Regions from separate parts of the Streptomyces sp. NPDC046900 genome, predicted to be linked through region 1. Evidence: riboswitches for the same ligand, from Rfam matches in the RefSeq annotation. Region 1 holds a riboswitch; each other region holds the start of a gene.
The links. A riboswitch is a leader RNA that binds a small molecule or an ion and turns the genes downstream of it on or off. The one in region 1 is predicted to bind cyclic di-AMP.
Positions count from the first base shown of each region.

Region 2: it holds a riboswitch for cyclic di-AMP, as region 1 does, so the genes downstream of both, ABZ904_RS36350 (NlpC/P60 family protein) here and ABZ904_RS16870 (transglycosylase SLT domain-containing protein) in region 1, are expected to answer to the same signal.
Region 3: it holds a riboswitch for cyclic di-AMP, as region 1 does, so the genes downstream of both, ABZ904_RS26800 (transglycosylase family protein) here and ABZ904_RS16870 (transglycosylase SLT domain-containing protein) in region 1, are expected to answer to the same signal.
Region 4: it holds a riboswitch for cyclic di-AMP, as region 1 does, so the genes downstream of both, ABZ904_RS11660 (C40 family peptidase) here and ABZ904_RS16870 (transglycosylase SLT domain-containing protein) in region 1, are expected to answer to the same signal.

Region 1 covers NZ_JBEYXD010000014.1:110,185-116,320, reverse strand. The annotation lists gene ABZ904_RS16885 (CHRD domain-containing protein) at 1-67, opposite strand, end outside; gene ABZ904_RS16880 (polyprenyl synthetase family protein) at 286-1,296, opposite strand; partial or broken gene ABZ904_RS16875 (CocE/NonD family hydrolase) at 1,670-3,741, shown strand; cyclic di-AMP (ydaO/yuaA leader) riboswitch at 4,114-4,282, shown strand; gene ABZ904_RS16870 (transglycosylase SLT domain-containing protein) at 4,287-4,790, shown strand; gene ABZ904_RS16865 (HAD family hydrolase) at 4,784-5,647, opposite strand; gene fahA (fumarylacetoacetase) at 6,083-6,136, shown strand, end outside.
Region 2 covers NZ_JBEYXD010000059.1:27,733-33,868, reverse strand. The annotation lists gene ABZ904_RS36375 (PspC domain-containing protein) at 1-238, shown strand, start outside; gene ABZ904_RS36370 (response regulator transcription factor) at 235-963, shown strand; gene ABZ904_RS36365 (NlpC/P60 family protein) at 1,013-2,068, opposite strand; gene ABZ904_RS36360 (hypothetical protein) at 2,501-2,854, shown strand; gene ABZ904_RS36355 (tellurite resistance/C4-dicarboxylate transporter family protein) at 2,832-3,806, opposite strand; gene ABZ904_RS36350 (NlpC/P60 family protein) at 3,915-5,087, opposite strand; cyclic di-AMP (ydaO/yuaA leader) riboswitch at 5,096-5,265, opposite strand; gene pcrA (DNA helicase PcrA) at 5,673-6,136, shown strand, end outside.
Region 3 covers NZ_JBEYXD010000031.1:3,243-9,378, reverse strand. The annotation lists gene ABZ904_RS26810 (cytochrome P450) at 1-1,232, shown strand, start outside; gene ABZ904_RS26805 (transglycosylase family protein) at 1,411-2,373, shown strand; cyclic di-AMP (ydaO/yuaA leader) riboswitch at 2,573-2,738, shown strand; gene ABZ904_RS26800 (transglycosylase family protein) at 2,743-3,423, shown strand; gene eno (phosphopyruvate hydratase) at 3,734-5,020, shown strand; gene ABZ904_RS26790 (septum formation initiator family protein) at 5,120-5,590, shown strand; gene ABZ904_RS26785 (DUF501 domain-containing protein) at 5,864-6,136, shown strand, end outside.
Region 4 covers NZ_JBEYXD010000008.1:225,223-229,873, reverse strand. The annotation lists partial or broken gene ABZ904_RS11685 (aminotransferase class I/II-fold pyridoxal phosphate-dependent enzyme) at 1-230, shown strand, start outside; gene ABZ904_RS11680 (DUF397 domain-containing protein) at 374-598, opposite strand; gene ABZ904_RS11675 (helix-turn-helix transcriptional regulator) at 608-1,468, opposite strand; gene ABZ904_RS11670 (ATP-binding protein) at 1,718-2,176, shown strand; gene ABZ904_RS11665 (DUF6328 family protein) at 2,241-2,774, opposite strand; gene ABZ904_RS11660 (C40 family peptidase) at 2,854-3,327, opposite strand; cyclic di-AMP (ydaO/yuaA leader) riboswitch at 3,331-3,526, opposite strand; gene ABZ904_RS11655 (hypothetical protein) at 3,981-4,289, opposite strand; gene ABZ904_RS11650 (ATP-dependent Clp protease proteolytic subunit) at 4,297-4,651, opposite strand, start outside.

The DNA.
Region 1 (6,136 bases):
CGGCCACGGCGATGCCGGTGATGATCAGGCTCTTGCGGCGCTCGGTGAACGGAGCGTCTGTACGCATGTTCGGAAATCTCCCCGTATCCGAGCTGACGCCCCCTGCGTCAGCTTCTGGGCATGGATACGGACCCGATCCGAGACTGGACTCAATCCAAGAATGTGACCTGTCTCACATTCTGCGGGTAGGTATGGTGGAACGGTCACGGATGTGCCAGGCGTGTCACAAGAACCCGATGTGACGGGCGGTACCGATCGCCGGTACCGCCGCGCGGCGCCGACGGGTCAGCCCGCTCGGTGCACCACCGCGTCGCACATCTCCATCAGAGCCGCCTTCGCACCGCACTCCGGCAGCGGGACCAGAGCCGAGCGGGCGTCCTCCGCATAGCGGATCGTGTCGCGGCGGGCCTGCTCCAGCGCGGGATGCACCCTGAGGCGGGCGAGCGCCTCCGCATGGCGGGCGTCGTCGGTGAGGTCCGAGTCCAGGAGCTCGCACAGGGCGATGTCCTCGGCCAGCCCCAGACGCTCCGCGCGCTCACGCAGACGCAGGACCGGCAGCGTGGCGATGCCCTCGCGCAGGTCCGTCCCGGGCGTCTTCCCGGACTCGTGCGAGTCCGAGGCGATGTCCAGCACGTCGTCGGCCAGCTGGAACGCCACGCCCAGCCGCTCGCCGTACTGCGTCAGCACGTCCACGACCGTCTCGTCGGCACCCGACATCATCGCCCCGAAGCGGCAGGCCACCGCCACCAGGGAGCTCGTCTTGCCGCCGAGCACGTCGAGGTAGTGGTCCACCGGGTCGCGGCCGTCCCGGGGGCCGGCCGTCTCCAGGATCTGGCCGGTGACCAGCCGTTCGAACGCCTCGGCCTGGATGCGCACCGCCTCGGGGCCGAGGTCGGCCAGGATGTGCGACGCCCTCGCGAACAGGAAGTCACCGGTGAGGACCGCGACCGCGTTGCCCCAGCGGGTGTTCGCGCTGTCGACCCCGCGCCGCACCTCGGCCTCGTCCATCACGTCGTCGTGGTACAGCGTGGCGAGATGGGTCAGCTCCACGACCACGGCCGAGGGCACGATGCCGGGCGCGTACGGATCGCCGAACTGCGCGGCGAGCATCACGAGCAGCGGCCGGAAACGCTTGCCGCCCGCGTGCACGAGGTGCTGCGCGGCCTCCGTGATGAAGGGCACCTCGCTCTTGGTGGCGTCCAGCAACCCCTCCTCGACAGCGGCCAGTCCGGCCTGGACATCGGCCTCCAGAGCCTGGTCCCGCACGCTCAGCCCGAACGGCCCGACGACGGTCACGTGGGGTCTCCTGTCTGCTGACGTCTGCTGACGATCACACGGTCGGTCTCAAGCACGGTCACTCGGTCGATGACGCTGTCTGTCGACGTGGCTCACCGAGTTTGTCGATCTGTCGTTGCCATCACTCAAGTCAGCGTATCCGGTCACGTTTCGATCACCGCGAGCGCCCACTGTTCCAGGCCGGGCGGTATCGAATCACGAACGGTATGTTCTTGATCAGGTGATATGAACACATCTTCATCGACATACCCGGAAATAACCTCTCGCAGCCAGTGCCGGCCCCCTCACGTCCTCCCGTGTACCCCGCCGGACGCACCCCACCGGGTCGCGGGCGCCCGAACCATACACACCGGTCACCGTCACCCGACCGCGCGTGAACGGGAGGTCACCGCCCCGCGGCCGCGCCGCCGCCCCGGTCGGCTGCGGACATCGCCGAGGAGCCGAGGTACGCACATGCACATCCGTACGTCCTTCCCCCACCCGACGGCTCACGGTGATTTCTGGATCCCGCTCCAGGACGGCACTCGTCTGTATGCGCGCGCGTGGCGCCCGCATACCGCCGAGCCGGTCCCGGCCCTCCTCGAGTACCTCCCCGGCCGCCTGACCGACTCCACCGCGCCCCGCGACTGGCAGCGGCACCCCTGGTACGCGGGGCACGGCTATGTCTCCGTACGGGTCGACGCGCGCGGGCACGGCAACTCGGACGGCCGGCCCGCCGACGCGTACACGGCCACCGGGCTGTCCGACGGTGCCGAGGTCGTCGAATGGCTGGCTGCTCAACCCTGGTGCGACGGCCGTGTGGGCATGTTCGGCATCGGCCTGGGCGGTACCGCCTCGCTCAGGGTCGCGGCCCTCGCGCCCGAGCCGCTGGGGGCGGTCGTCGCGGTGTGCGCCGGGGACGTGCGTCTGGACAACGACCTGCACCACCTGGGGGGTTCCGTCCTCGCCGGGGACCTGCCCGCCCGTGCGTCGGCCCTGGTCGCCCTCGCGGCCCGTCCGCCGGACCCGGCACATGTGGGCACGGTGTGGCGGGACGTCTGGGCCGACCGCCTGGAGGCGCTCGACCCGCTCGTCGACACCTGGCCGGCCCACCCGGTGTGGGACGGCCCCTGGGGCCACGGCGGCATCCGGGAGGACCACGGTGCGCTCCGGGCGGCCGTGCTCGCGGTGGGCGGCGGGCACGACCCGTACCGGGACGCCGTCCTCGGGCTCGTGGAGCACCTTCCGGCCGATCGCGTACGCGGTCTGATCGGTCCCTGGTCGCACCAGTACCCGGACCACGGGCTGCCGGGTCCGGCGATCGGTTTCCTCCAGGAGACGCTGCGCTGGTGGGACCACTGGCTCAAGGGCGAGGACACGGGAGTCATGGCCGAGCCGCCGCTGCGGGTGTACATCAGCGACCCGCACCCTCCGGCGACGCACTACGACGCGCTGCCGGGCCGTTGGGTCGGCGAGCCGTCCTGGCCCTCACCGAACGTCACCCGGGTCCCGTACGCGCTCCAGGGCGCGCCCGTGCCCGTCCGGTCCCCGATGCACACCGGCCTCGACTCGGGCGGCTTCGCCCCCCGTGGCGACCACGCCGATCTGCCGTCGGACCAGCGCGAGGAGGACGCGAGGTCGGTGTGCTTCGAGTTCGAACCCGCCGAGGAGACCTGGGTGCTGGGGCGTCCCCGGGTGCGGCTGCGGCTGACCTGTCCGGTGCCGGGCGGCCAAGTGGTCGCCCGTCTCTGCGACGTGGCGCCCGACGGGTCTTCGACGCTGGTCACCCGTGGAGTCCTGAACCTGTGGGCGCGCCGCGGTCCTGATCGGGCCGCCCCTTGGATTCCGGGCACGACGGAGGACGTGGTCTTCGAACTGAGCGGTGTCGGCCATGCCTTCCCGCCCCGCCACCGCATCCGCCTGGCCGTCTCCTCCGCGTACTGGCCGTGGGCGTGGCCCCGGCCGGGTTCGGAGGCGGGCTTCACGCTGAACCCGGCCGGAAGCTCGCTGGAACTCCCGGTGCGGACCCGGGAGCAGGGGCCGCGCATCGCTTTCGGGGAACCGGAGCAGTCCGAGCCGCTCGGCGTCAGCGATCCGGCCACGCTCGACGAACCCCGCCCGGAGCGCCTGGTGGTGCGGGACGTGGCGAAGGGCGAGTGGCTCCTGGTCGTCGACCCGCGCCGGGACGGCACCCGCGTGTATCCCGACGGCCTCGAAGTGAGCGAGGACGCGCTGGAGGCGTACACCATCGAGGACTCGGGTCCGTTGACCGCCCGCATCCGCTGCGACTGGTCGGTCCGGCTGCACCGCCCGGAGTCGGGCTGGGACGCGAGGGTGGAGACGCACGCGGAGCTCACCTGCACCGAGACGGACTTCGTCACCTCTCACGAGGTCGTCTGCAAGGACGGCTATGAGGTGGTGTTCCACCGCACATGGGAGAAACGGATCCCCCGCGGAACGGGATAGAGGCGAGGCATCCGATCGCCACCCCAAGCCCTTATAGGGCAATATGCCCGATTAGCCGGAATGCCGGACGGGGGAGGTGTGCGCATCCGCCTGTCCGAATTGCCGTATTAGCCCCTTAGTTGCCGATCGGGTCTCACGCAAGGGCGAAGTGAATTGGGTCACGCACCCACCGGAGGGGGGCTTTCGGGCGGGTCACCCAATCACCCTTTGCATATGCCAAGTTGAGCATCTCTCGGCAAAGAGGATCACACCCCTTATTCCCCAATGTCAGGGTCAATCGGGCCGGAGCATGACTTCCAGGCTTGTTCCCGACATGTGCTCTCGCATACCTTCCCTTCGACCCGAGCGGGCCGCCGAATCCTGCCGCCGCTCGAGAAGCCATCGACCCACCACGGCAGGAGCGGGGGACCCAGGTAAGTCGCCGAGCCGGACAGCGTGCCGGAACGGCTTGGGGTGAAGCCGTGCCTCGACACCGAGGACACGGCCGGGCACCTCCCCGCCCGAACCCGACAGCTCACCTCGCAGGCGCCGGAGAGGAATGCCACATGTCCGCTTTCGCCCTGCCCGCACGTCGCCAGGACCGCAACTCCAAGGCCACCCGCATCCGCCGCGCACTCACCGCCGCGGGGACCGGAGCCGTGGTTCTCGCCCTGCCGATCATGGGTGCGACCTGCGCCTCGGCCGCCACGCCGGCCGCTCCGACGAAGGCCGCCAGCGTGACGTCCCGCGCCGGTAGCCTCGACGGCTGGATCCGCCAGTCGCTCGCGATCATGGCCCAGAAGGGAATCCCCGGCTCGTACAACGGCATCTACCGCAACGTGATGCGCGAGTCCTCGGGCAACCCGAAGGCCATCAACCTCTGGGACTCCAACGCCCGCAAGGGCATCCCGTCCAAGGGGCTCCTCCAGATCATCGACCCGACCTTCCGGACGTACCACGTGTCGGGCACGCCCTTCGACCCCTACGACCCGGTCGCGAACATCACGGCCGCGTGCAACTACGCCGCCCACCGGTACGGCTCGATCGACAACGTCAACAGCGCCTACTGAGGTCCGCGGGCCGCCAACCCCTGACCGGCAGCCGCCTGCCGGGGGATGGCGGCCGGGAACAGTCGCTCGAGGACGACGGCGATGCCGTCGTCCTCGTTCGACGTGGTGATCTCGTCGGCGACCGCCTTGAGTTCCGGGTGGGCGTTGGCCATGGCGACGCCGTGCGCCGCCCAGTCGAACATGGGGATGTCGTTGGGCATGTCCCCGAACGCGATGGTCCCCGACGGGCTCAGGCCCAGGAAACCGGCGGCCAGCGCGAGCCCCGTCGCCTTGGTGACGCCGCACGGCTGGAGCTCGACGGTGCCGGGTCCCGACATGGTGACCGTCGCCAGAGAACCGACCACGCCACGGGCCACCGTCGCCAACTCGTCGTCGGACAGGGTGTGGTGGCGCAGCAGCACCTTGCTGATGGGCTCGCACCACAGGTCGTCGCGCCGCTCCACCCGCACCGCGGGCAGCGTGGGATGCGGCATTTGGTAGCCGGGCTCGATGAGCGTGAGCCCGTGCACTCCGTCCTGGTCCACGGCCGCGTACACCTGCCCCACCTCGGCCTCGATCTTGCCGAGCGCGGTTTCGGCCAACTCCCGGTCCAGGGTGACGGAGAAAAGCAGCCGCTGAGCGCCGGCGTCGTACACCTGCGCGCCCTGTCCGCACACCGCAAGCCCCCTGCCGCCGAGGTCGTCGAGCAGCGGTCGCACCCTCGGCGCCGGGCGGCCCGTCACCACCAGGTGCTGTGCACCGGCCGCGGTGGCCCGTTCCAGCGCGGCCCTTGACCGGTCGGAGAGCGTGTCGTCACCACGCAGCAGCGTTCCGTCCAGGTCAGTGGCGATGAGTGAGTAAGCGAGGGGTGCGGCCATGATCAGAGAATACGGATGGAAACACCTCAGCGTTCGGGCGGTTACCGGACGGCATCCGATATCCCACGCAGCCCGGCACGCACGGGTATCCTCCCTCGCGTCGCGGCCCCCGGGAACGGCGACCGGCAGCTCGACTCCCCCTTCCCCACGCGCCGTTGAGCCCTTCCCTATGAGCCCCGGTACGTCGCGGTCCGCGTCGAACGGCACATTGCCGGCGCTGTCGACCACGAGGCCCCCATGGACCGGACCCACTTCGTCTGTGTCCCTGAAGGACGCCAAGCCGGAATTGATTGCTCCGACAAGACCTATTCGGACATAGCGAACACTTCGACACTGCCCAGACAGGCGACTCCCCCGTAACGTGTGCGGCGACCACATGGAACACATTTCCCATGCCCGGCACACCAGAAGTGCACGAAAGCGAGGCAGCATCAGATGCCCCCCTTCGACCTCCCCGAGGGCGACCCCTTCGGCCCGCACAATCTGCCC
Region 2 (6,136 bases), on a different contig from region 1:
TGGCGAGGGCGGTGCTGTCCAGGTCTACGCCGAGGTCGAGGGAAGGACGGTCTTCGTCTCCGTCCGCGACCGCGGCCCGGGCTTCGACCTCGACGCGATTCCCGCAGACCGCATGGGTGTCAGAGAATCGATCATCGGCCGTATGGAGCGCAACGGCGGAACGGCACGGCTGCGCGCCGTTCCCGGCGGCGGCACGGAAGTCGAGCTGGAGATGGAGAGGGTGGAGAAGACGTCATGAGCGACGCGAACGAGTCGGCCGGCCCGGCGGAGCCGGAGCGCGCGAGCGGGGGCGGCACGGAAGAGCGGCGCGTGCGGGTCGTGCTCGTCGACGACCACCGGATGTTCCGTACGGGAGTCCGGGCCGAGATCGGGCAGACCGAGCGGACCGGGGTCGAGGTCGTCGGCGAGGCCGCGGACGTCGACCAGGCGGTGAGCGTCATCACCGCCAGCCGCCCCGAGGTGGTCCTGCTCGACGTCCATCTGCCGGGCGGCGGCGGGGTCGAGGTGCTGCGGCGGTGCGCGCCCCAGATGGCCGACGCGGAGCAGCCGGTCCGCTTCCTCGCCCTGTCCGTCTCGGACGCGGCGGAGGACGTGATCGGGGTCATCCGCGGCGGTGCGCGCGGCTATGTCACCAAGACGATCACCGGCTCGGATCTGGTCGACTCCGTCTTCCGCGTGCAGGACGGCGACGCGGTGTTCTCTCCCCGTCTGGCCGGCTTCGTCCTCGACGCCTTCGCCTCGACCGACGCCCCGCCGGTCGACGAGGACCTCGACCGCCTCACCCAGCGCGAGCGCGAGGTGTTGCGCCTGATCGCCCGCGGTTACGCCTACAAGGAGATCGCCAAGCAGCTGTTCATCTCGGTGAAGACGGTCGAGTCCCATGTCTCCGCGGTCCTGCGCAAGCTCCAGCTGTCGAACCGGCACGAGCTGACACGCTGGGCGACGGCACGACGGCTGGTGTGACGGCCCCCGCGCCGCGGCCGGCTCGGTGTGCGGCTGACGGGCGGGCGGCTCACACCACCCGGGTGGCCCCGGCGAACGGCATCAGGTCGATCGGTGCGAGCCGGACCGGCGCCGACGGATTGGGCGCGTGGATCATCTGGCCGTTGCCCACGTAGATGCCCACGTGGCTGACCCCCGAGTAGAAGAACACCAGGTCGCCGGGGAGGAGTTCGGCGCGCGAGACACGGCGTCCGGCGCCGATCTGGGCGTACGTCGTCCGCGGCAATGAGATTCCCGCCGAGCGGTACGCGGCCTGCACCAGGCCGGAACAGTCGAAGGCGTCAGGACCTGTCGCACCCCAGACATAGGGGCTGCCGAGCTTGCTGTACGCGTACGCCAACGCGGCCGCCGCCCGTGGGCCGGGGGCCATCGCGGTCGACACCGCGAGCGGCACCGGCCCCAGGTCACGCGCCGCGTCCCGCGACGCCCGCCCGTCCACGCCGAGCGCGGCCCGCTCGCTCCACGTCAGCCCGGCCAGCAGTTGCCGCGCCTCGCCCAGCTTCTCGGTGATGGTCCGCTTCTGCCGGCTCAGCTCGGCCTGCCGCGACTTCAGGGAGGCCAGCTCCACCCGGGCCGCCCCGCGCAGCTGCTCGATCTCCCGCAGCTGCGTCCGCACCCGCTTTACGGCTGCCGCCTGCCGGCCGTCGAGCCGCTCGGCGAACGCCGCGTCATCGAGGTAGCGCCCCGGATCCGAGGAGAGCAGGAGCTGTACCGAGGGGTCGATGCCTCCGTTGCGGTACTGCGCCGCCGCGGCCGAGCCCAGCGCCTCACGTGCCGAGTTGAGCCGGTCCGTCCGGCGGGCCGCCTCGTCCCGCAGCACGTTGAGCCGTTGCTGGGTCTGGGCCGCCTTCTCCTTCGCCCCGTCGTACTTCTCGGTGGCGACCTCCGCCTCCCGGTACAGCTTGTCGACCTTGGCCTTGACCTGGGCCGGGGAGAGCGGGGGCTCGGCGTGCCCCGTTCCGTCGAAAGCCGTCGCGGTCGCCGCTCCCGCGAGGGCGATCGTGGCGGCGGTGCGGGCGGTGTTGCCGCCGAGCGAACGCTGTCTGGGCTTGCGGTGCGCTGCCACCTGACGTCCCGTCCTTTCGTACGACCGCCGGGGCCGGGGCCCCGGCGGTTCGTGCGTCCGGCGGCGGCCCGCACAGGGGGAACGGGCCGCCGCCGGACTTCTCGGCGGTGGTGTCCGACGGCCGCCCCTGGCCCGGGCGGCGGTGGGGAGCCGGTCACCTGGTGGAGGACGTTAAACCTCACCGTGACCGTCTTGTGACGCAAAGTACGGAAGTGACCCGACTGGACTGATGGTGACCGTATGTGAGCGTTATCCCGGCATGGCTGGGCCGACATCACGCTCTGCGATGACCGATGCGGCGGTTCCGGGAGCGGGAGAGTCGATGGAGTGCTATGGGGCGCATATATGCGTGATCCAGGGGCCGTGTGAGCGGCCTGACATCCGCGGGGCCGGTGTCAGGGGCCCTGCGCACCCCTGATTAGGCTCCGCCCCATGGACGTACTCATCCATCTCTTCGTCGGCCTGCACATCGTCGGCATCGCCGCGCTCCTCGGCGGCTTCCTCACCCAGATGAAGGCGATGGGCCGGGGCACCGCCCGCTTCGTGCCCGGCATGCTGCACGGGGCGCTGACCATGCTGGTCACCGGCGTCGTCCTGGTCGGCCTCAACCAGGCGGACCACCACTCGGTCAACACGTTCAAGATCGGTGTCAAACTGGCCCTGCTGATCGTGATTCTCGGCCTGGTCTACGTCAAGCGGGACGAGGAGAAGATCGACAAGGGTCCCTTCGCCCTCGTCGGTGCGCTGACCACCGCGAACATCTTCATCGCGGTGCTCTGGACCTGAGGCCTCCCAGGATCGACGAGACCGCCCCGGCGAGGACCACGCACCAGACGGCCACCGCGATCCACAGCAGGACCTCGCCGAGGCCGCGCAGCCAGGACACCCCGCGGGTGGCGGCGACCGACAGGCTCGCCACCGCCGTCATCCCCAACGGGAAGACCGTCGACCAGCGCCGCGTGTCATAGCGCAGCCGCGGCCGGAGCAGCTCGGCCACCGCCAGCACGCAGTAGAAGACGAGGGCGAGGACGAGGAGGGCGAGGGTGACTGCCCGCAGGACGTTTTTGTCGTCGTTGCTCCAGAGATAGCGCCCGCTGTGCCCGGCTGCCACGAGCCGGGACCCGGCCAGCGCGGAGATGGCGAGCGCGCCGCCCGCGATCCAGTGGTCTCCGGCACCGGTCGCCGTCTGCCGCAGGTCGAAGCACCGCAGCCCGATCAGGTAGAACACCAGCCCGAGCCAGAAGAGCACCAGCGCCGTGTGCACGAGCCATGCCGTCCCCACCGTCGCCCCGAGCAGCGCCGCGAGCACGGCGACCCCCTGCGTGGCCACGCACCCGAGGAACACGGCCCCGGGCATAGGCCGCTCCCAGCGCAGTGCGACCGGGAGGAGCAGGCCCACCCACAGCACGAAGGCCAGCGCGAGAAGTGCCTCGGCGAGCGGCCGCCCGCCCTGCATGGACACTCCCGTGCCCAGCGTGGCGGTCGCCGCCACAGAGGCGAGCGCGGCCGCCGTGAGAGCCTGCTGAGCCCACCGGTCGCGCTCCCACAGCACCCGTACGCCGACGTCGACGACGAGCCCCAGCCAGGCGGCGGCCGTCAAGGCGAGGGCGATACGGGAGAGGACCCCGTACCCGGTCAGATGCAGCCCGACCGACAGGATGCCGGTCGCCATCACGGCGGCCCCGGTGGCGGGCGGACGCTGTGTCCACCAGGTGCGGAGCTCGGAGGTGCCTGACATGCGCCTGATGCTAGGGACGCACACGCGCGATGCGTACGGGGCACGCGCGCGGGAGGGCCGAAAACAACCCCACGCGCGCGTGCCCCGTACCGGAAAGGGAAACCGGCCTCAGCCGGGCCGCACCACGCTGTGGATGATCGAAGCGCCGCCGTAGTAGACCGACTCCTCGCGGACGTACGCGCCGGGCTTCGGGGCGTGGATCATCATGCCGTTGCCGATGTAGATGCCGACGTGGCTGATGTCGTCGTAGAAGAAGATCAGGTCACCGGGCTGGGCGTCGGTGAGCGAGACCGTCGTGCCGGCGTTCACCTGGTCGTACGTGGTGCGTGGGAGCGACACCCCGGCGGCCTTCCAAGCGGCCTGGGTCAGCCCCGAGCAGTCGTACGAGTCCGGTCCGGTGGCGCCCCACACATAGGGCTTGCCGATCTGGGCCCGGGCGAACGCCAGGACCTGGTCAGCCTTCGTCGCGTTCGAGGAGCCCGTGGCGGACGTGTCCGTCGAACCGGTCGTAGTACTCGGCGTGCTCGACTGCGCCTTCTGCTGAGCCGCCTGACGCTGCGCGGCCTCTCGCTGTGCCGCCTGCTGCCGTGCCAGCTCTTCCGCCTGGCGCTGAGCCTCTTCCTGCTTCTTCTGCTCGATCGCGGCGAGTCGCGCCTTCTCCTCGGCGGTCAGATCCGAGAGCAGGTTCCGTGCGGCGGCGAGCTTCGTCTGGATGGTCGTCTTGCTCGACCTGAGGGTCTGCTGCGACTCCGTGAGCGTCTGCAGGCTCTGGGTGGCCTCGCGCCGCTTGTCCATCGTCGCGGCCTGGTCGGTGGTGTACTCGTCGACCGCCTGCTTCTGGCGACTGGTGAGCCGGCCCATCAACTGGGTCTGGTCGAAGTAGTCCTGGGGCGAGTCGGCGAGCAGGAGCGTGGCCGTGTCGGGGGCCGCCGCCCCCGTGCGGTACTGCGCGGCGGCGAACGAACCCAGCTTGTCCCGCGCCTCGTTGAGGCTCTGTGTGCGTCTGGCGACGTCGTCCAGGAGCGTGTCGACGCGCTTGCGTTGGCCGGCCGTCTTCTCCTTGGCGGCGTTGTACTTCTCGGTCGCCGACTCGGCCTGGCGGTAGAGGTCGTCGACCTTTTTCTCGACCTCTTCGATGCTCGGCTTGCCGTCGGTGGAGGGCGCGGCGTTGGCCGTCTGGGAGAGCAGGGCCACGGAGGTGAGGGCCGCCGTCGCGAGGGCGGGGGTCCGTATGCCTGCGATGCGCGTGCCTGAGGGGCGGGCCTTGCGGTGCGGCGCCATGGGAGGCGACTCCTTCCGTACTCCGCCTACCGAGTTAGCTGTCGGGTTCGGGCGGGTGGTTCGGAAGGCGTGCCCTACGGCCTTGCCCCGAAAGGCGGTCGGCCGATTCACCCCGGGATCGGGTGGGTCCCCGGCTCCGGCTGCCGCGAGGGCGCACCGGACTCGGCGGAAGCCGCGCGACCCGGCGACCTTCGCCGGTGGGGGTCGTACGGCCCGCCGGGAACGGTAGCCAACTGATGTGGTCCGTGTGAAGGTTGATGTTCGATATGCCCGATACATTTTCGTGACCTGGCTCATGAATCCGTCGGCCCGTGGTCAATATGGGCAGGTCTGTGATGAGTTGACTCGTTCCTGACGCGGCTGCCGGAGGGGTGTCGTCTTCCTGTCCGCACGGGCTCGAGCGGGGCCCTGGGCAGGCATGTCCGCCCCATGCGATCCGTTTCCGCTGGTGACCGATCGATCCCGGAAGGTGACGGAGTCCTTGTGGCCGAATTCGGAAGATCATCCGTCGGGGAGCCCAGGCGGGCCGGTGTGTTTCCCGGGCGGCGGTCGGTTGTCGGTCGGGCGGCCTAGACTCGGAGAGCGATGAGCAGCCTCTTTGACGACAGCTTCCTGGCGGACCTCAAGGCCACCCCGGCCGCTGAGGAGCAGCCCCCGCCACCCGAGGACGATCACGCTCCGGAACCGGTTCCGGACGATCTGTTCGGCGGGCGTTTCGACGTACCCCCGGACCGTGAGGCGTACTACAGGGACGGCGCGCCCCGCCCGGTCATCGACCCCCAGGCACTGCTCCAGGGGCTCAACGAGAACCAGCGCGCGGCCGTTGTGCACGCCGGCTCCCCCCTGCTCATCGTGGCCGGCGCCGGCTCGGGCAAGACCCGTGTGCTGACGCACCGCATCGCCCATCTGCTGGCCGAGCGCGGCGTCCACCCCGGGCAGATCCTCGCGATCACCTTCACCAACAAGGCCGCGGGCGAGATGAAGGAGCGCGTCGAGCACCTCGTCGGCCCGCGCGCGAACGCGATGTGGGTGATGACCTTCCACAGCGC
Region 3 (6,136 bases), on a different contig from region 1:
CCTACGCCTGGCTCCGCGAGCACGCCCCCGTGCACCGGACGAAACTGCCGAGCGGGGTGGAGGCCTGGCTGGTCACCCGGTACGCCGATGCCAAGCAGGCCCTCGCCGACCAGCGGCTCAGCAAGAACCCGGCGCACCACGACGAACCCGCGCACGCCAAGGGCAAGACCGGCATCCCCGGCGAGCGCAAGGCCGAGCTGATGACACACCTGCTCAACATCGATCCTCCGGACCACACGCGGCTGCGGCGGCTCGTCTCCAAGGCCTTCACCCCCCGCCGCGTCGCCGAGTTCGCCCCCCGCGTGCAGGAGCTGACCGACCAGCTCATCGACCGCTTCGCGGACCGCGGCTCCGCCGATCTCATCCATGAGTTCGCCTTCCCGCTCCCCATCTATGCCATCTGCGACATGCTCGGCGTCCCCCGCGAGGACCAGGACGACTTCCGGGACTGGGCGGGGATGATGATCCGGCACGGCGGGGGACCCCGGGGCGGGGTCGCCCGGTCCGTCAAGAAGATGCGCGGCTATCTCGCCGACCTCATCCACCGCAAGCGCCAAGCCCTGCCCGATGCGCCCGGCCCCGGTGAGGACCTCATCTCCGGGCTCATCCGCGCTTCCGACCACGGCGAGCACCTCACCGAGAACGAGGCCGCCGCCATGGCCTTCATCCTGCTCTTCGCCGGGTTCGAGACAACGGTCAATCTGATCGGCAACGGGGCGTACGCCCTCCTCACCCACCCCGAGCAGCGGGCCAGGCTGCAGGCCTCCCTCGCCCGCGGGGAACGCGGGCTGCTCGAGACGGGGGTCGAGGAACTCCTCCGCTACGACGGCCCGGTCGAGCTGGCCACCTGGCGGTTCGCCACCCAGCCGCTCACCGTCGGGGGCCAGGACATCGCCCCCGGCGATCCGGTGCTCGTCGTGCTGGCGGCCGCCGACCGGGACCCGGAGCGGTTCGCCGATCCCGATGTGCTCGACCTCTCCCGCCGCGACAACCAGCATCTGGGATACGGCCACGGCATCCACTACTGCCTCGGCGCCCCCCTCGCCCGCCTCGAGGGGCAGACCGCTCTCGCCACGCTCCTCACCCGGCTGCCCGACCTGGAACTCGGGGCGGACCCGGTCGACTTGCGCTGGCGCGGCGGGCTCATCATGCGGGGATTGCGTACTTTGCCGGTAAAGTTCGCGACGGATCGTGACGTGCGGCAGCGGTCCGGCGCCGATTCCGGGGGATGACGCGGCGGTCCCGCGGGCGGTCGGGGAAAGGTGACACGTGCTCAACTCTGTGATCTTCACGTGATCTGCGCTGCATTAACTTGTGACAAGTGATCGCCTGGCGCTACCTTCACGCAGCAGCGCGACGATTCGCCTCAACCGTCGCGCCGGTCCCTGCTGTCGTGTGAAAGGCAAGCGCATGCTCTCCGGGAACGGCCGTCACCGTCGCCCCCGCCAGGCTCCGGCTCTCCTTGTCGCGGCAGGGGTGACCGGTTCAGCGATCGTGATTCCACTGCTGGGCGCCACCGGTGCGAGCGCGGCCTCCGGTACCACCTGGGACCGGGTCGCGGAGTGCGCGAGCGGAGGCTCCTGGAGCGCGGACACCGGCAACGGCCGCTACGGCGGGCTCCAGTTGACGCAGCAGGACTGGGACGAGTACGGCGGCCTCGACTACGCCCCCAGGGCCGACCAGGCGAGCCGCTCCCAGCAGATCGCCGTCGCCGAGAGGATCCTCGACGACCAGGGCGTCTCCGCCTGGTCCGCCTGCGGTCTGGTCGCCGGCCTGAGTGAGGACTCGGCCTCCGCGCACGTCGACACCGGCCTCGCGGGCGAATCCTCCGACGGCGGCTCCTCCTCCGGCTACGGCATGGACTCCGGACTGTCCGAGTCGTCCGGATCGACCACTTCGGGGCACTCATCGCCTTCTTCGTCCGCCTCCTCCTCTTCGTCACCTTCCTCCGGAGGGAGTGAGGAGTCCTTCAAGGGTGCTTCCCGATCGGCGGGGTCTCAGGGTGACGGCGACGCGTCCACTGAACCGACGAAGAGCGACGAGTCGGACAAGTCCGGGCAGAGCGACACCTCTTCGAGGGCCGGTCGTCATCGCGGGAGCAGCGCCGACGAGAGTGCGGCGGGTGACCGTGCGGGCGACTCGGCCGCCCGGCATGCTTCGCGCGGCTCCAGCGCCGGGCGCGACGCCGCCGACGACTCGTACACCGTCCGGCCCGGGGACAATCTGACGGCCATCGCCGACTCTCTTGACCTGAAGGGCGGATGGGCCACGTTGTACGACGCGAACAAGAAGACGGTCGGCGCCGACCCGGACCTCATTCTCCCCGGTCAGAACCTTGAGATCGGTACCGAGCCCGACGCCGGGCAGCAGTGAACTGCCTTGCCGTTCCAGGGGACTTCATGCCCTGGTTCGTGGCGAATGTCTGGTTTGGCGAGAGTGAGATATGAGTCTCATAAGCCCTGATCGTCTTTGAAATTCCGCGGATCGACTGCTTACGGTCGTGTCCGCTCGCCACAGCGGGCCCCCACGGTCGCAACGCCGAATCCTGCCAGCGGCCGTGTGGGAACAGTCGACGCGTCAAGCGCCGTAGGCAGGAGCGGGGGACCCAAGGTAAGCGCCGCGCCCGGACATTGACCGGGACGGCTCGGGGTGAAGCCGCGCACCACGTCGTGCGCGGCCGGGCAACTCAACCGGCCCGAACCCGACAGCTCACCTCGCAGGCGTCGGTGAGGGGATCGAACCATGCTGTGTTCCGGCAAGGGCAAGCACCGCCGCCCGTCCAAGGCCACTCGCGCCGTCACGCTCGCCGGTGTCACCGGCGCCGCCATAGCCGCTCCGCTGCTCGCGGCCGGCAACGCCTCGGCCGCCACCTCGGCCGAGTGGGACGCCGTCGCCCAGTGCGAGTCCGGCGGCAACTGGGCCATCAACACCGGCAACGGTTTCTACGGTGGCCTGCAGTTCACGAACTCCACCTGGGCCGCCTACGGTGGCACCGCCTACGCCGCGCGTGCGGACCTGGCCGGCAAGGCTCAGCAGATCGCCGTCGCCGAGAAGGTCCTCGCAGGCCAGGGCAAGGGCGCCTGGCCGGTGTGCGGCAAGGGCCTGTCGAGCGCCCCCTACAACGGCGCCGCGGCCTCCACGAACAAGTCCGCGAAGAGCACCCCGACCACTCGCTCGACCGGCGAGCAGACGGCCAACCGCTCCGCGCAGCGCCCGGCTCCCCAGAAGACGGTCACCACCCCGACCGGCCAGAAGGTCAAGAAGGGCGACGGCGAGTACAAGGTCGTCAAGGGTGACAGCCTCAGCTTGATCGCCGCGAAGCACCACGTCCAGGGCGGCTGGAAGAAGCTGTTCCAGCTGAACAAGGACATCGTCAAGGACGCCGACCTCATCTACCCGGGTCAGCAGCTGCACCTGAAGTGACAGCTGCCGGGCAGCCGGCTCACAGGGTCCCCCCAGACGTGACCTCCATCGTGGGGGTCACGTGAGATCCACCCCCGTCCCCACGGGCTCCCCGCTCCGGTGCGTGTTCCCCCGTACGCACCGGAGCGGGGCCTTTTTGCCTGCGCGCCGTGCGATTTTCACCGGGCTTTCCTCTCCTTCTTTGTTCCGAGTAGGAACAATGTGTACCGTCACCCTGTCCTGGACGGTCGGTCGGCTGGCCGCCCACCCGGGACGGATAGGCTCTAGTCGCAAGGTGCCCCGCACTCTCAGCGTCACATCCATGAAGGAGATGCTCGTGCCGTCCATCGACGTCGTCGTAGCCCGGGAAATCCTGGACTCCCGCGGCAACCCCACGGTCGAGGTCGAGGTTGGCCTCGACGACGGCAGCACGGGTCGTGCCGCCGTCCCGTCCGGCGCCTCCACCGGCGCCTTCGAGGCCATCGAGCTCCGCGACGGTGACCCCAACCGCTACCAGGGCAAGGGCGTCGAGAAGGCCGTCCTCGCCGTCATCGAGCAGATCGGCCCGGAGCTCGTCGGCTACGACGCCACCGAGCAGCGCCTGATCGACCAGGCGATGTTCGACCTGGACGCCACCGACAACAAGGGCTCGCTCGGCGCCAACGCCATCCTCGGCGTCTCCCTCGCCGTCGCCCACGCCGCCTCCGAGGCGAGCGACCTCCCGCTCTTCCGCTACCTGGGCGGCCCGAACGCGCACCTGCTGCCGGTGCCGATGATGAACATCCTGAACGGCGGCTCGCACGCCGACTCCAACGTGGACATCCAGGAGTTCATGATCGCCCCGATCGGCGCGGAGTCCTTCTCGGAGGCCCTGCGCTGGGGTGCCGAGGTCTACCACACCCTCAAGAAGGTGCTGAAGACCAAGGGCCTGTCCACCGGTCTCGGTGACGAGGGCGGCTTCGCCCCGAACCTCGGCTCCAACCGCGAGGCCCTCGACCTCATCCTCGAGGCCGTCAAGCAGGCCGGGTACGTCCCCGGCGAGCAGATCGCCCTGGCTCTCGACGTCGCCGCCTCCGAGTTCTACAAGGACGGCAAGTACCTCTTCGAGGGCAAGGAGCGCTCCGCCGCCGAGATGACGGAGTACTACGAGGAGCTCGTCGCGGCCTACCCGCTCGTCTCCATCGAGGACCCGCTGTTCGAGGACGACTGGGCCGGCTGGAAGGTCATCACCGACAAGCTCGGCGACAAGGTCCAGCTGGTCGGCGACGACCTGTTCGTCACCAACCCCGAACGCCTCGCCCGCGGCATCGAGGAGGGCACCGCCAACGCCCTGCTCGTGAAGGTGAACCAGATCGGCTCGCTGACCGAGACCCTGGACGCCGTCGAGCTGGCCCAGCGCAGCGGCTTCAAGTGCATGATGTCGCACCGCTCCGGCGAGACCGAGGACGTCACCATCGCCGACCTGGCCGTCGCCACCAACTGCGGCCAGATCAAGACCGGCGCCCCGGCCCGCTCCGAGCGCGTCGCCAAGTACAACCAGCTGCTGCGCATCGAGGAGATCCTGGACGACGCCGCGGTGTACGCCGGCCGCAGCGCCTTCCCGCGCTTCAAGGGCTGAGTGCGCTGACAACGCCTTAGCCGGTCGTCCGTACGTCCCCGTACCCGGTCCCGTACCGTGTGCGGGGACGTACGCACGTATGAAGGGGAGGCGGGAGACATGGCCGGGAAGGACGGCGACCGGTTCTCCACCGCGACCAGGCTGCGGCTGCTCGGGGAGCAGACGGCGGCCCGGGTCTACCGCTCCCAGACCAAGCGGCAGGCGCGGCGCTCCCGGCTCACCGGCCGGGCCGCGTTGCTCGCCCTCGTACTGTGCTCACTGGTCCTGGCGCTGGCCTACCCGATAAGGCAGTACGTCTCCCAGCGCGCCGAGATCGCCGACCTGGAGCGGCAGCAGGCGCAGGCCCGGGAGCGGGTCGAGCAGCTGCGCGACCTCAAGGCCCGCTGGCAGGACGACGCCTACGCGGAGCAGCAGATCCGGCTGCGGCTGCACTATGTGATGCCCGGGGAGACCGGTTACATCGTGATCGACCCGGACGCCGCCAAGCGGGCACGCGCGGACCGTGCGATGGCGGCGCGCCCCTGGTACGTGAACATCTGGGACGGGGTCGACAAGGCCGACAAGCCGTGAACGGCGGCGCCGCGCCGAACCCTCCGGCGGGAGAACCGCCGATGCGCCCTGCACGGCTGAGCCACCCTCCTCGACTTGGCATCCTGGACGGCAGAGCGGACGCGAACCGATGCACCGTCGTGAACCGATGGACAAGTGAAGCGCCGTCCCGACCCGCGCCGGAGAGCGACCGCGACCGACGAGCCGACCATGAACCCGAGAGCCGCTGCGCCCGTTGACCCAGTGACCGGACGAACCAGCGCACCGATGAGAAAGACAGTCTGAAAGACAGCCATGGACATGCCCCCGCCGCCCACCCCGCGCACCGAGCCCACGGACGCGGACGTCGAGGCCATCAAGCAGCAGCTCGGGCGCTCCCCACGCGGGCTGCGCGCGATCGCGCACCGGTGCCCGTGCGGACAGCCCGACGTCGTGGAGACGGCGCCGCGCCTCCCCGACGGCACACCCTTCCCGACGACGTACTACCTGACGTGCCCGCGCGCCGCCTCCGCGATCGGCACGCTGGAGGCGAACGGCGTCATGAAGGAGATGACGGAGCGCCTGGCC
Region 4 (4,651 bases), on a different contig from region 1:
GCCATGAGGCGGTGCGTCCGGACGCCGCCGTGGTCTCCGTGCGGGCAGCCTCCCCCGAACTGGCCGTACAGTGGGCGGCCGGGTGCCGGGCGGCGGGGGTCGCCGTCGGCTGCTTCCGTCCGCCCTCGGTGCCCGACGGCATCTCACGGCTGCGGCTGACCGCTCGTGCCGACCTCACCGACGGTCAGATCGAGCACGCCGTGGGGGTGATCGGCGAAACGCGACCGTGAGTCGGCGAAACGGCCGTGCCTCGCGCGCCGTACGGGTGATGCCTACGAGCTCGTACGAAGAGAGTGGGGGAGGAATTGCTACGGAAGTGACTCGGAAAGCGGTTCGAAATTGGCCGATTTGCTACCGAGTCGCAGGAACGTGATCACCTCAGTTCGGTCAGGAACTCCTTCCAGGCGTCGGGGCCGAAGACCAGGGCGGGTCCGCTCACGTTCTTCGAGTCGCGCACGGCCACCAGGCCGGACCAGCGTCCGGGGCCGGGCAGAGCGGTCTCGACGCAGTTGTTCATTCCCGTGCTGCGACTGCTGCGCAGCCACCGCACTCCGTGCAGCAAGGTGCTGGAAGGGATGTGTCGAGGCAGTGCTGACATGGTGACTCCTTATGCGTCGCCGGCCAACGCGGCGATGTAATCCAACGTGTCCTCGGGGGAAAGGGCGTGGATCCGAAGGGAGTTGAAGGCCTCGCTGTAGGCCTGGAGGTCTTCTTTCCGCTCCAGGTAGAGGCTACTCGTCAAGTGGTCGAGAACAACTACATCCAGATCAGATCTGCTCGGAAATGAGAAGATAACGAAAGGTCCGGTAACGCCGATATGCGCCCCGGCGGCGAACGGCAGGACCTGGAGCCGGACCTGGGGCAGTCTGGCCGCGTCCAGGAGCCGTTGCAGCTGGCGCGCCATGACCTTCGGACCCCCGACCTCCCGGTGCAGCACCGCCTCGTCCAGAACCGCCCACAGGCTCAGCGGCGGATCGGCGCGCAGCACGTCCTGCCGGGCCAGCCGCACCTCCACCAGGGCGTCCAGCTTGTCGTCCTCCAGGCCGCCGACGGCGGCCCAGGTCACGGCCCGGGCGTACTCGGGCGTCTGGAGCAGCCCCGGCACCACGGAGGTCTCCAGCGTGCGTATCCCGCTCGCCTGTGACTCCAGGCTGATGAAATCGCGGTAGGTCGGCGGCAACACCCCGCGGTAGGCGTTCCACCAGTTCTGCCGCCCGCCGCCGTCCTCCGAGCCCGCGAGCATGAGCAGCAGCTCCCGCAGCTCGGGCTCCTCGACACCGTACGCGTCCAGCAGCCGGCCCACGTCGGCCGGTTTGACCCCGCTGGCACCCGTCTCGATCCGGCTCACCTTGGACTGGTGCCAGCCGACCAGGGCGGCTGCCTCACCGCTCGTGAGCCTCGTCCGGGCGCGCAGGTCGCGCAATTCGGCGCCGAGTTTGCGGCGGCGCACCGCTGGTCCGTACTGCATGGCCGACTCCCTCCGCATGGCGCGCGGTTTTCACGGCGACGGTAGAGGATGAGCCCCGGGGTCGCCCAAATACGGTCGGTCGTCGGAGAGTTCACCGCTTTGGGCGACAGATATATGCATATCTCGGGGGATCGCACCCGACAGGGGCCAGGTGATGGCAGGCTGGCGAGCAGCACCAAGTCCGGAACCGTTACTCGAACCAACCCCTCGTGTCGGACTCCGGTCCCGTGGGAAAGGGACGACGTCGCCATGGCAGATCATCAGGAAGCATCCGTCACTCTGCCGAGCGATCCCGCCTCGGTCTCCGCCGCCCGGAAATATGTCTCCGACATTCTCATCGAATGGGGACTGCCGGGCGACGCCGAAGTCGCCGACACCGTACGGCTGATCGTGTCCGAACTCGCCACGAACGCCGTCCAGCACACCCTGGGGCAGTCACCCACGTTCACGGTGGACGTCGTCCTCGACCGGGACGAGTTATTGCGCATCGCCGTCACCGACAGCCACCCGCGTTTCCCCAAACGCCTGCCCGCGGCCGTGCAACAGGACAACGGCCGCGGAATGGTGATCATCCGCTGGCTCGCCGCGGAGTACGGCGGCAAGCTGAGCGTGCGGCCCACCCGCGAGGGCGGCAAGACGGTCGCGATCGAACTGCCGTGGGCCGCACCCGTGGAGCCGGTCGCGGCGGGCGGCCAGCAGGGCCCCTGAGACCCGGCCGGCGCACTCGGCGCCGTGTCGTCTCGTCGCCCCGGGCGGGACCGGCGGCCGCACGTCAGCGAGAGGGCCCGGGGGTGTCCCGGCCGTCCGCCTGGTCCGTCGTCCGGTGATCGGTGATCGTGCGCTGGACCATCCGCGGCATGACACGCCACAGGCCGACGTAGACCAGGAAGGTGCTCGCACTGGCGGCGATACCGGCGATGCGACCCATGGCCACGTCCACCACCAGCAGCACCGACCCGGTGAACGCCAGCGTCAGGACCACAAGCCCGAGCGCGGCGAGGCGGGACGAGATCCGCACCACGGAGGGCTTCACACGCTGCTGGAAGAGGGTGCGGTGCAGCGCCGCGGGCGAGGTGAACAGGGCTGCGGCCAACACGGCCAGCAGGAGGGTGGTGACGTACGTGATGCGCTGGACCGTGTCGAGGGACGGGAAGCGCGAGGTGAAGGCGAGGGTCAGCAGGAACGCGAAGAGGATCTGCACCCCGGTCTGGGTGACCCGCAGCTCCTGAAGCAACTCGGAGAAGTTGCGGTCGGCGCGCTCCAGGGGTGTCTCGTTCCGATCCTGGTGAGGTAGTGGGTCGGCCATGGTGAACAAGTAACCGATTCGACCCGGCGCACGCCCCGGCGGGGTGGCGGCGCGCCGTGCCGCCACCCCGCAGGTCGAATCAGCTGACCCGTCCGTACCACACGCTCTTCGTCCAGATCTTCTGGAGCCTCACTACGTCCCCGGTCCTCGGGGAGTGCCAGATCCTTCCCTTCCCGGCGTAGATGCCGACGTGGTAGACGCTGCGGCCCCAGTGGAAGAACACCAGGTCTCCCGCCCTGCGGTGCGACGCGGAGATGTGGCGCGTCTTGTTGTACTGTGCCGCGGCGGTGCGGGGCAGCTTCTTGCCGGCCTTGTTGAACGCGTACACCGTGAGCCCCGAGCAGTCGAAGCGGCGCGGGCCGGTGGCACCGTACTGGTACGGCGATCCCTTCTTGGACGCCGCGATCTGCAGCGCCTTGGTAGCCGGAGCCGCGGCGGCGGCGTCGGTTGCGAGGCCGGGGGCCACGATGCTGCCGCCGACGGCGGCGAGAGTGAGAGCCGAGGCCGTGCCGGCCCGGGTCAGCAGCGACGGGACACGATTGAGCGCAGTCATGCGCAACCCTTCGTCAGCCGCCTGTGAAGGATGTCCTGTCGGATTCGGGCTGGCGAAGTAGCCCGGCCGCTCACGCGGCTTCACCCCAAGGACCGCCCGGATCTCTCCGGCGGCCCGCCTTGCTGGGTCCTCCACTCCTGCCGATCCATTTCTGTCGACCCGTCATCCGGGCGGCGGCAGGATTCGGCGTCCGCCCGGACCGCCCCGCCGTGGTGGCGGGGGCTTGTCGTCAGCAAGGGATCTTCACTCACGAGTGTCCAAAAAACACAATGGAACCGGTGGTTTGTGGCATTACTCACCACTCACCCGTTCGGCTGGACAGCCCTTTGTTCGGGCCGCGTTGAGGGGTGGGACGAGGCCCGGACCTGCGGTGGAACACCTCATCCTGGCCCAAGGGCAAGCGCGTTGCGCATGCCTCGCGGGCCCTTGGGATCATGGACGTCTACTCCGAGTGTGGGTAACCCGTTCGGCGCGTTTGAGCCGCGGTAAAGGGGTAGGGGTCGCCGCCCGATGCGCGGTGCGCGGCGACCGTCCAGTCAACTGCCCCGCCCCCGCGCACCAGTCACTACCCGTCAGCCAGCCGTCCCGCGCGGCGGTGGAGGACGGCGGAGCCGTCGCTCAGGCCGGCCCCGCATCCGCACCGATCCATCAGCTCAGTCGTCCGGTCCGGGAGGCACCGTGACACGGGCCGCGCGGCGTTCGCCGTCCAGGACGCGCAGCGCCCGGGCGAGCGTGCGGCCGTGCAGTTCGCTCTCCCCGCGCTGGTGCATCAGCGCCAGGGCCTCGCGCAGGGCCACCGCTTTGCCGACCAGGGCCTGGGCGGCGCGCAGTGAGCCGTAGGTGTCCCCGGAGTGCGCGGGGTTGATGCGGCCGACGAGGTCGACCACGTCGAGGTAACGGTCGATCAGTTCGGCTTCCGCACGGGTCAGCGGGGGCAGCGGAGGCAGTTCGGGCGGCAGCATCGACGGCTCACCTCGCGCCGGGCGCGGTGCGCGACGCCTTGCGGCTCGGGATGATGCGATCGACCAGCCCGTACTCCACCGCAGCCGGGGCGTCGAGGATCTTGTCCCGCTCGATGTCGGCTGCGATCCGCTCGGGACTCTGCCCGGTGTGCCGCGCGAGCATCTCCTCCAGCCGCCTGCGCGTGCGGATGAGCTCCTCGGCCTGGATGGCCAGATCGGTGGCCTGTCCCTGGATGGGCTCCGGCAGGGACGGCTGGTGGATCAGTACGCGTGCGCCCGGCAGCGCGAACCGCTTGCCCGGCGTGCCCGCGGCGAGCAGAACGGCCGCGGCGGACGCCGCCTGGCCGAGACAGATCGTCTCC